Regions from separate parts of the Pseudosulfitobacter pseudonitzschiae genome, predicted to be linked through region 1. Evidence: riboswitches for the same ligand, from Rfam matches in the RefSeq annotation. Region 1 holds a riboswitch; each other region holds the start of a gene.
The links. A riboswitch is a leader RNA that binds a small molecule or an ion and turns the genes downstream of it on or off. The one in region 1 is predicted to bind cobalamin.
Positions count from the first base shown of each region.

Region 1 (3,270 bases):
AAGCTGGTCGAGGGGATCGACCGTTGGTCTGCCATGATGCGCGCCAGTGGCACCCGGATCATGGACGACGACGACAGCGTGGTGGACACGGAAACCGACACGCCGCCCGACTACAACCATATCGAACTGGCCGAAATCATCCTCGACGACAGCGGCTATACCGCCCACTGGCAGAACGACAAGACGCCCGAAGCGGCGGGGCGTCTGGAAAACCTCAAGGAACTGATCAACCAGCTGCACAACTTCGAGAACCTTCAGGGGTTTCTGGAACACGTCAGCCTGATCATGGACAACGAACAAGAGGGCGAGGGCGCCAAGGTCAGCATAATGACCCTGCACGCGGCCAAAGGTCTTGAATTCCCGATGGTCTTTCTGCCGGGTTGGGAGGACGGTCTGTTCCCCTCGCAACGCTCGATGGACGAAAGCGGGGTCAAGGGACTGGAGGAAGAGCGCCGCCTTGCCTATGTCGGCATCACCCGTGCCGAAGAAGTCTGCACAATTTCCTTCGTGTCCAACCGGTTCGTCTTTGGGCAATGGCAATCGGCGCTGCCGTCACGGTTCATCGACGAATTGCCATCGGATCACGTGGACGTTCTGACCCCGCCGGGCCTGCACGGTGGCAACTACGGCGCTGCCGGTATGGCGGGTGTCAAATCCCGTCTGCACGAGGCCGCAGCCGAGGCGAACGTCTATAATTCGCCCGGATGGCGGCGGTTGCAGGCGCGCAGCCAGGACCGGTCGGTCAGCCAGCCACGCGAAACCCGCAACACCACAATCGACGCCAGTGCGGTCAGCAGCTTTACCGTGGGCGAACGGGTATTCCATCAAAAGTTCGGCTATGGCGCGGTGGTGGGGATCGAGGGCGACAAGCTGGAGATCGACTTTGAAAAGGCGGGAACCAAGAAGGTCGTGTCGAAATTCATCACCGGCACGGACGACATTCCGTTTTGATCCCTGCCTGCGGGCGCGTCTGAAATGATCGCCCGCAACCGCCTTTGCGCTTGCTGTGCGCAGGCCGCCCGCCTAGTCTGAACATCCAAGGTGCCGCCCACGGGCGGAGAATTGGGAAGCCGGTGAAATGCCGGCGCTGCCCCCGCAACGGTGAGGGTGGGATGTGATTGGCAATACCACTGGGGAATACCCTTCGGGAAGGTGTCAGTCGCGGGCCGCAAGGCCACCCGCCCCAAGCCCGGAAACCAGCCTTGGATGTACGTGAATCGCGGGTGGCGATGGAAGCGGCTGTGTACGGGCGCGTCCCCGTGCTGCCCTTCCTAAGCTGTCCGCACAACTCAATACGTCACGGGGCGTGGCGGGAAAGGGCGACAGATGTTTTCAAGGATCGTGGCAGGGCTTGCCGATCTGGATAATGCCGGTTGTGGTGCCACCTCTGACGGGGCTGCCGCGGCACGGGCGGGGTTTCTGGAATGGGTGTTTACCCTGCCGCAAGATGTGCGGCCCGGACAAGCGGCGCGTGACGTGCTGGCCGGTTGGGATGATGACAATCCCGGCCCTGCAGTCAGCGCATTTCTGGACCACATCCATGCGGCAACACGCTATGTGCCTACGCCTCATCGGCGTGGCGGTGCTGCGGGTCGGCGGCAGATGCACTGACGCTGCCCGCGCGCGTTTCGACGATAAAACCGGCAATACATAAAAAAACGGCGGCCCCGGGAGGATGGGACCGCCGCCTTTGCAATTGTCGGGACCAGGGAGGAGGAGAGGCCCGACAATTATAGGGTGCGACGACACCTGGGAGGAGGGACCGCCGCGCTGTTTCACCACCGGGCCAGGGAGGAGGAGAGGCCAGGTGGCGATCTATATCCCCGTTTGATCGGGGTAGAAGGTGCGACGACACCTGGGAGGAGGGGCCGCCGCCTTGTTCACCACCAGGTCAGGGAGGAGGAAAGACCCGAATGGCGATCTGTGCCCCCGTTTGACCGGGGTATCTTGTGCGGCGACACCTGAGGGAGGAGCGGTGTCGCCGCGTTAGTCACTGCGCAGGTCAGGGAGGAGGAGAGACCCTGCAGCGATGTCGTATCCCCGTTTGATCGGGGAAAAAGTGCGGCGGCATCAGGGAGGAGGAGAGATACCGCCGCGTTGTGACGGACATTTCCGGGAGGAGGTGGAAATGTCCGAACTCTATTATTTGTCGCCGTAGGCTGCTTCTGTCGCAATCCGGCGGATGTGTGAGCGGTGCAGGCCGAGATCAGCGAGATCGCGATCACCCAAGCTTGCCAGCTCGTTAAATGTTTTGCGGTAGACAGCGCGTTTTGCCTGGCGTTCAGCTGCGGCGTCCAGAATGCGGGCAGTTGTTGCCAGCAGGCGCTCGGTCAAGCTGCTGTATGTTGTTGCGGTCTGATTCAGGTAGGCCATGTTCTTCGGTGCCTCGGATGTGTGTTTGATGTTCGTTTGCGTTCGTCTTGCAATGAATTTAGCGTAATGCTGCGCTTGCACAATAGACGTATCAACAATGCTGCCATGCAGCAAATGCATAGGGAACGCTGACCTATTTTTGCAAACTGCCCAAGGCTTGTGCAGGTCTGCCGATAGGGGTTGCACATGCGGCCCCAAGTGCCACAACAATGGCTCCGAACAGAGGTTACACATGACACTTACTCCCGATCTGATTTCCGCCGCGCTGAAACGAGTCGCCCTGCCTGATGGTGGCGACCTCGTCAGCAACGATTTGATTCGTGCCATCCAGATCGACGGAAGCGCCGTGCGCTTTGTCATCGAGGCACCGACACCCGAGGCCGCACAAGCGATGGGCCCTGTGCGCGATGCAGCCCAGGCCGCTGTGGCCGCCGTGCCGGGAGTAGAAAGCGTGCAAGTGGCGCTCACCGCCCACGGACCTGCTGCAAAACCGTCCACACCGCCACCCAGCCTGAAAATCGGGGGTCACCCCAAACCGCAGGCCGGTCCGACAAAACCCTCCGGCGTCCAGCGTATTCTGGCCATCGGCTCGGGCAAAGGCGGCGTCGGAAAATCCACCATCTCATCGAACCTGGCCGTGGCGCTGGCCAAACAGGGCCGCAAGGTTGGCCTGCTGGACGCGGATATCTACGGCCCTTCGCAGCCGCGCATGATGGGGGTAAACAAACGCCCCGCATCGCCCGACGGCAAAACCATCATTCCGTTGCACGCACATGGCGTCACTCTGATGTCCATCGGTTTCATGATGGAAGAGGGCAAGGCCGTCGTCTGGCGCGGTCCGATGCTGATGGGGGCCTTGCAGCAAATGCTGGGGCAGGTGCAATGGGGCGAGTTGGA
Region 1 covers NZ_CP022415.1:1,997,141-2,000,410, reverse strand. The annotation lists gene SULPSESMR1_RS09675 (ATP-dependent helicase) at 1-951, shown strand, start outside; cobalamin riboswitch at 1,023-1,219, shown strand; gene SULPSESMR1_RS09670 (hypothetical protein) at 1,327-1,611, shown strand; gene SULPSESMR1_RS09665 (DUF1127 domain-containing protein) at 2,143-2,493, opposite strand; gene SULPSESMR1_RS09660 (Mrp/NBP35 family ATP-binding protein) at 2,606-3,270, shown strand, end outside.

Region 2 (3,270 bases), 980 kb from region 1:
CACGGCGTTGTTGACAAAACGGTGTTCGACGCCGAATTCGGCGCTGCGGCTTTCTTCTTGTTCCAGCGTAGGGCTTCCGAAGGGGCCAAACAGTTCATACAGCGATGGCGCGCGGAAACCCGTCCCGATGGCCGCACGCAATGTGGTGTTTGCGGAGACGCGCCAGTTCGCCGCCAGCCGGCCGGTTGTGAATCCGCCAAAGGTCGAATGGTCATCGTGGCGCAGCGCAAAGCTGAGGTCGATGTCATTGGACACGGCATATTGCGCCTCGCCAAAGACCGAGGCGATCCGGTAGGTGCCGGTCACTGCGTCGGCTGCGAATTTTTCTTCGGAATAGCTGGCACCAAAGGCCAGATCGACCGCACCCGCCTGCGTGACGCCCTTGTACGAAAGCTCGGTGCGTTCGCCGCTGAATGCGTTGGTGGTACCGACGGGGTAATCGCGGTTGATCTCGGAATAGGCCAGCGACAGGGTGTGATCGACTGCACCTGACTCGATCTCGGCATAGATCCGTGCCCCCAAGCGGGTGGCAAATTCCTGATTTGCTGTATCAGTCAGAGTAAAGGCGGGCGCCGGAAAACCGTCCTGATCGGTTTCGCTGTCGATATAATTCAGCGCAAAGCCCAGCTTCACCTGTTCGGTCGCCTGATAGGCCCCCGTCAGGATCAGCGTTGTGCCCTTGTATCCGTCTGCTTCGGTATTGCCGTCGTTTTCATCTGCGGCTGAAAATCCGTCGGTGCTGACATGGCTGATGGTAAAGGCCAGTTCGCCGCGATCTGATTTGGTTGCCACGCCAAAGCTGCTGGCAAAGGTGTTATAGCTGCCTGCCTCGAAGTTGTAGCGCAACTGTGTGCCGTTCTCCGTCGCGCGCAGGGTCGAGATATTGATGACCCCGCCAATCGCTTCGGAGCCGTAAAGCGCCGATTGGGACCCTTTCAACACTTCGATGCTGCCGATGCCTGCAGTGGTGAGTGGCCCGAAACCAAAGGAGGTTTGCGTGCCGGAGGGGTCTGTCATATCGATGCCGTCGATATATACGGGTACATAGCGCGCAGGCAGCCCGCGAATGCGCAATGTCGACGCGGTGCCCAAACCGCCGTTGCCTGACAGCGAAATGCCCGGCAGTGTGTCCAGCGTATCGGCCACGCGAATACTTGTGCTGTTCTCGATCGTCTCCTGATCGACAATCTCGACCACGGTGCCGGTGCGCGAAGTCTCGACCGGCGTCTGGCTGGCCGATACCGTGATGGTGCCCAGATCAAAAGCATCGTCTTGGGCGATTGCGGCGCGTGGCAGGGTGGCCAGTGCCAGTACGGATGCCGAAGCAAGCAGGTGTTTCATAAAAGTCGTGTCCCCTTACGGACGGGCCTGTTGCGGGCGGCCCTTGGTCGTCGGAATGGGAAAGGTTGAAGCGCCTTCCGCCGGTGAAACGCCACCAAAGCGGTCAGGCCGCCGACACGCACGCCCCCCGCGTTCGTATCCGGGTGATCGCTTTGGCAGGTCTCCTGACTTGCGGGTCGATGCGGGGCCGTGCCTTCCCGAGGGTGACCCCCCAGTGGCATATGACGGTCGCGCTCACCGCTTACAGTTGCGGGGGCAGTCACGGATTTGGGGATGGTTTCCCGCACCGCGTTCCCTTTAACGACGGGTTACCCCGCCGAACCAAAGTAGGGGTGGCTTAGCCTGTGCATCGCTGCCGATCAAGACGCGAAAACGACCTTGCGGCAGAGTGGTGCGTCAAAGTTGTCTTGCAGGCGGCAAGTCGGGACGATAACGGTTGGGTCTTGCCAGACAAGCCCCGATTGGCCCCGAATGAAGGACGCGCCCCATGACCGACACTGCCACCAACCCCGACAGCTACCGCGTAACAGCAGACGAACTGCGCCAGTTCATCGAGCGGATCGAACGTCTGGACGCCGAGAAAAAAGATATTGCCGAGCAGCAAAAAGAGGTGATGGCCGAAGCCAAAGGGCGCGGTTACGACACCAAGGTGATCCGCAAGGTCATCGCCCTGCGCAAGCGCGAGCCTGACGACATTGCCGAAGAAGAAGCGGTTCTTGAGATGTACAAAGAAGCGCTGGGAATGTCCTGACGCAAGTCGCGGGGCGCAGTTGCGCCCTGCACGCCCTTGCCCTGTTGCCAGTATCGCTTGTCGCAGTCATGCGATTTGAGCGATCGCCTGTGCGGGCTGGGATGCAATCCGCAGCATCACCAGCGCATTGCCGGTAATACCGCTCTGGTCCAGATCCTCTGGCAGATCGGCGAGCGTCGTGGACACGATACGCTGGTTTGATTTGCTGACATCTGCGGCGATGGTGATTTTTGTTCTGCGCGCGATGCCCTGTGCCAGCAAAGAGTGTCGGATTTTCTGCGCAGCCCCCACGCCCATGTAGAACACCAAAGTTGTGCCCGGCAGAGCGTGGCGCGCCCAGTCTGTCGTTTCGTCATCGTCTTCGCAGTGGCGTCCGGTGGTCAGGACCAGTGTATCGGTCTGTCTGCGTTCCGTCAGCGATTGACCCATGATTGCCGCCGCTGCACTCGCCGCAGTCACACCCGGTACAACTTCGACCGGAATATGTGCAACACGGGCGGCATTAAGTTCCTCGGTCGCGCGGCCGAATATGCCTGGATCACCGGATTTCAGACGCACAACGCGGCGGCCTTTGGCTGCTTCGGCAACGATCAGCGCGCAAATCCGGTCTTGCGGCCACAGGTGCGCGCCCACGGTTTTGCCGACAAAAACGCGCTCGGCGTCGCGGCGGGCCAGTTCCAGCACCTGTGGATCGACAAGCCGATCATAAAAGATCACGTCGGCCTCTTGCAGGCGTTGAACGGCGCGCAAGGTTAGCAGATCGCGTGCACCGGGGCCTGCGCCGACCAGTGCGATATGGCCTTGCTGCGCAGGCACGTCGCGTGTGGAAACCGTCTGCTTCAGCAGGTCGGCAGCGGCGCGTTCCTGTCCGGTTTTGTGCAATTGCCAAGGGGCGTCGGCAAAGGCCCAACGCCAAAAGGCGCGGCGGTCGGTTTTCGGGATCTGTGCGGCCACCGCGCCGCGCAAACGGCCCGCTAGTGCGGCAAAGGTGCCAAGGCGCGGGTCCAGCATCTGTTCGACTTCGGTCTTGATCCGGCGGGCCAGCACGGGCGCCGTTCCTTCGGTGCCGATTGCCACGACCACGGGATCGCGGTCGACCAGTGATGGTGTGGTCATGTCGCACAAGGACGGCTGGTCAACGACGTTGACCTGCGCGTCCGCCTGTTTGGCCAGCGCAT
Region 2 covers NZ_CP022415.1:1,014,417-1,017,686, forward strand. The annotation lists gene SULPSESMR1_RS04890 (TonB-dependent receptor plug domain-containing protein) at 1-1,341, opposite strand, end outside; cobalamin riboswitch at 1,479-1,682, opposite strand; gene SULPSESMR1_RS04895 (DUF2312 domain-containing protein) at 1,829-2,092, shown strand; gene cysG (siroheme synthase CysG) at 2,159-3,270, opposite strand, start outside.
Region 2: linked by a shared signal. The riboswitch ahead of SULPSESMR1_RS04890 (TonB-dependent receptor plug domain-containing protein) and the one ahead of SULPSESMR1_RS09670 (hypothetical protein) in region 1 are both predicted to bind cobalamin.

Region 3 (3,270 bases), 810 kb from region 1:
CGGCCAAAGCGGCTTTGGCGCCAGCGCAGAAACCGCCGCGTTGATGGGATGGCCCGTTGTGCTGGTGGTGGATGTCAGCGGACAGGCACAATCGGCGGCGGCTGTGACCTTGGGGTTCAAACTTTACAATCCCGACCTGCCCTTTGCGGGTGTCATCCTCAATCGGGTCGCCTCGGCGCGGCACGAACGGCTGGCACGGCTGGGTATGGAAAAGGCAGGGCTAACCGTGTTCGGCGCGCTGCCCCGACAGGGTGATCTGACACTGCCCGAACGCCATCTGGGGCTGGTGCAGGCGGCAGAACATCCCGATCTTGTGTGGTTGCCCGGCGGTTATCCCGAACTGCACGCGGGCCGTCTGGCCGCAGCACAAACCTTTGCCAAAGGATTGCGCGAACACGCCAGAACGCGGCCCGTGCATGGCGAGTGCGGCGGCTATATGGCGCTGGGTCAGGCGTTGATCGACAAGGAAGGCAACCGGCACCGGATGGCAGGCCTGCTGGGTCTTGTCAGCAGCTACGAAACCCGCAAATTTCACCTTGGATACCGTCAGGCCACCCTGCGTGCCGCCATGGCGGGACATGCGAAGGGTGCGCGTTTGCGCGGGCACGAATTCCACTACTCGACCATCATCGAACAGCCCGACACACCGCTTGCCGATGTGGCCGATGCCGACGGCGTTCCGGTCCCCGAAACCGGATCGTGCCGAGGTACTGTGACGGGTACGTTTTTCCACCTTGTGACGGCGGAGCAGGATTGATGGCAGGTTTTGTCAGTTTTGTCGGCTCAGGTCCGGGAGACCCCGAACTCCTGACGCTAAAAGCCGTGAACCGGCTGAAACAGGCGGATGCCGTGCTGTTCGACGATTTGTCATCGGGTCCGATACTGGCACATGCACGCGCCGGTGCCGATCTGGTGAGCGTGGGCAAACGGGCGGGGCGCGCCTCGCCCAAACAGGATCATGTCAGCCGGTTGTTGCTGGAATATGCACAAACTGACCAGCGTGTCGTGCGGCTGAAATCCGGCGATAGTGGAATCTTTGGCAGGCTTGAGGAAGAACTGGGGGCCCTGCGCGAGGCGGGCATCCCCTATGAGATTATTCCGGGCGTGCCCTCAGCCATAGCCGCCGCTGCCGCAGCGGGCATTCCCCTGACCCGCAGACTGACCGCGCGGCGTGTGCAATTCGTCACGGGCCATGACATCAGCGGACAGCTTCCGCAGGATCTGAACCTGCCCGCCCTGACCGATCCGACAGCGACAACCGTTGTTTTTATGGGTAAACGCACCTTTCCCGAACTCTACCGCCTGCTGAACGCGCACGGACTGTCCGCCGACACGCCCGCCCTTCTGGCTGAGGATGTATCGGGGCCACAACAACGCCTGACACGCTGCAGCATCGCTGCCTTGGCCGACAGGCTGGAAAACACAATCTCGGATGCACCCGCGCTGGTGCTTTATGGTCCACTGGCCGTGTTTTAACCTTTGGGACAAGGGATTTATCGTTGCCGCGAGTGCGCAACTGTCCTAGGATCAGCGCACGGTGTCGCGTAACAGCGACTTAAAAGGGAACCAAGTGAAACGCTTGGACTGCCCCCGCAACTGTAAGCGGCGAGCGCGCGGGAAACACCACTGGCCACCCGGCTGGGAAGGTCCCAAGCGCCCCGACCCGCAAGTCAGGAGACCTGCCGTAAAACCACAGGGCCTAGTGCCTATTACATATCCATCGCCGCCGGAGGGGCGGCCACATAAGGACGGTTATAATGCATATCGAACCCGGCGTCGTAGATGGCGCCAAAATGGTCTTTGCCTATGGAACGGCAGCGGCTGCAGCCGGTTATTCCGCGAAACTTGTCGCTGCGGATTTGGCCCGAAACGACCTTCCAACCTTTGTCATCCGCACGGTGCTTGCCACCGCCGGCGTGTTCGTCTTCTTCGAGGTCCTTCCACATTTCGCGGTGGGTGTATCCGAAGTTCACCTGATACTGGGCACCACGCTGTTCTTGCTGCTGGGGGCTGCCCCGTCTGCCATCGGTCTGGCGCTTGGCCTGCTGGTCCAGGGCATGTTCTTTGCCCCGACCGACCTGCCGATGTATTTCGTAAACGTCACCACACTGCTGGTGCCGCTGTTTGCCATCGACGCACTGGCCGGACGGGTTGTTCCAAAGGACACGGCCTATGTGGATCTGTCGTATACCCATGTGCTGAAAATGTCGGGTGTCTATCAGGGCGGTATCGTGGCTTGGGTCGCCTTCTGGGCAATCTACGGCCAAGGCGCAGGCGCGGACAATCTAAATGCCGTCTGGACCTTTGGCGCGGCCTATATGCTGGTTATTCTGGTCGAACCGCTTGTCGATCTGGCTGTGCTGGCGGCCGCCAAGACCCTGCATAAGGGCAAAGGGTGGGGAATTTTTACCGATCGCCTTTATTACGCCGCATAACTGAATAGAATCAAGCACTTCCGGGTCCGGCAATGGGCCCGGATTTTTTTATGGATAACGATATGCTCAAAGATCTGTGGCTGATTGGTATCGGGACAGGTAGTCTGGGCCACCTTACGGCTGAGGGCGCGCAGGCGTTAAAGGATGCTGCTATCATCCTCGTCCCGCAAAAAGGGGACGGGAAGACCGACCTTGCCGAGATTCGTCACCGAATTATCGCTGCCAGTGATACAACGGCGAAGGTGATCGGCTTTGAATACCCGGTGCGCGACCTTGAACAGCCTTATCTAGACGGCGTCGACGCATGGCATGACGATATCGCACGACGTTGGCAGGCGGCTCTGGCGAGCACACAAGTGTCCGGGCCGGTTGCCATGCTCGTGTGGGGCGATCCTGCCCTATACGACAGCACAATCCGGATCGCAGCCCGGTTGGCACCGCAGCCGTCGGTGCGTGTGGTGCCGGGGATTAGTGCCATTCAAGCGCTCACAGCAGCCCATACTCTGCCTTTGAACACCATCAATGGCGTTGTGGCTATCACCACAGGGCGCCGTTTGCGCAACGCGGGCTGGCCAGAGGGAGCTGAGACGGTCGTTGTCATGCTGGACGGGGAGTGCAGCTTTACCCGTCTGCCGCCTGAAGGGCTGATGATCTGGTGGGGTGCATTTCTGGGCATGGAAGAACAAATACTAGATCATGGCTTAGTACAGGATGTAGCAGATCGGATCATTTCCACCCGTCAACTCGCTAGAAATGAACACGGGTGGATTATGGATATTTATATTTTGCGAAGGGATTACGTTCAGAACGCAGCGTAATGGGAAGGGGTCTCCTC
Region 3 covers NZ_CP022415.1:2,805,014-2,808,283, forward strand. The annotation lists gene SULPSESMR1_RS13830 (cobyrinate a,c-diamide synthase) at 1-757, shown strand, start outside; gene cobA (uroporphyrinogen-III C-methyltransferase) at 757-1,476, shown strand; cobalamin riboswitch at 1,519-1,701, shown strand; gene SULPSESMR1_RS13840 (energy-coupling factor ABC transporter permease) at 1,758-2,435, shown strand; gene cobF (precorrin-6A synthase (deacetylating)) at 2,486-3,253, shown strand; partial or broken gene SULPSESMR1_RS13850 (IS3 family transposase) at 3,265-3,270, opposite strand, start outside.
Region 3: linked by a shared signal. The riboswitch ahead of SULPSESMR1_RS13840 (energy-coupling factor ABC transporter permease) and the one ahead of SULPSESMR1_RS09670 (hypothetical protein) in region 1 are both predicted to bind cobalamin.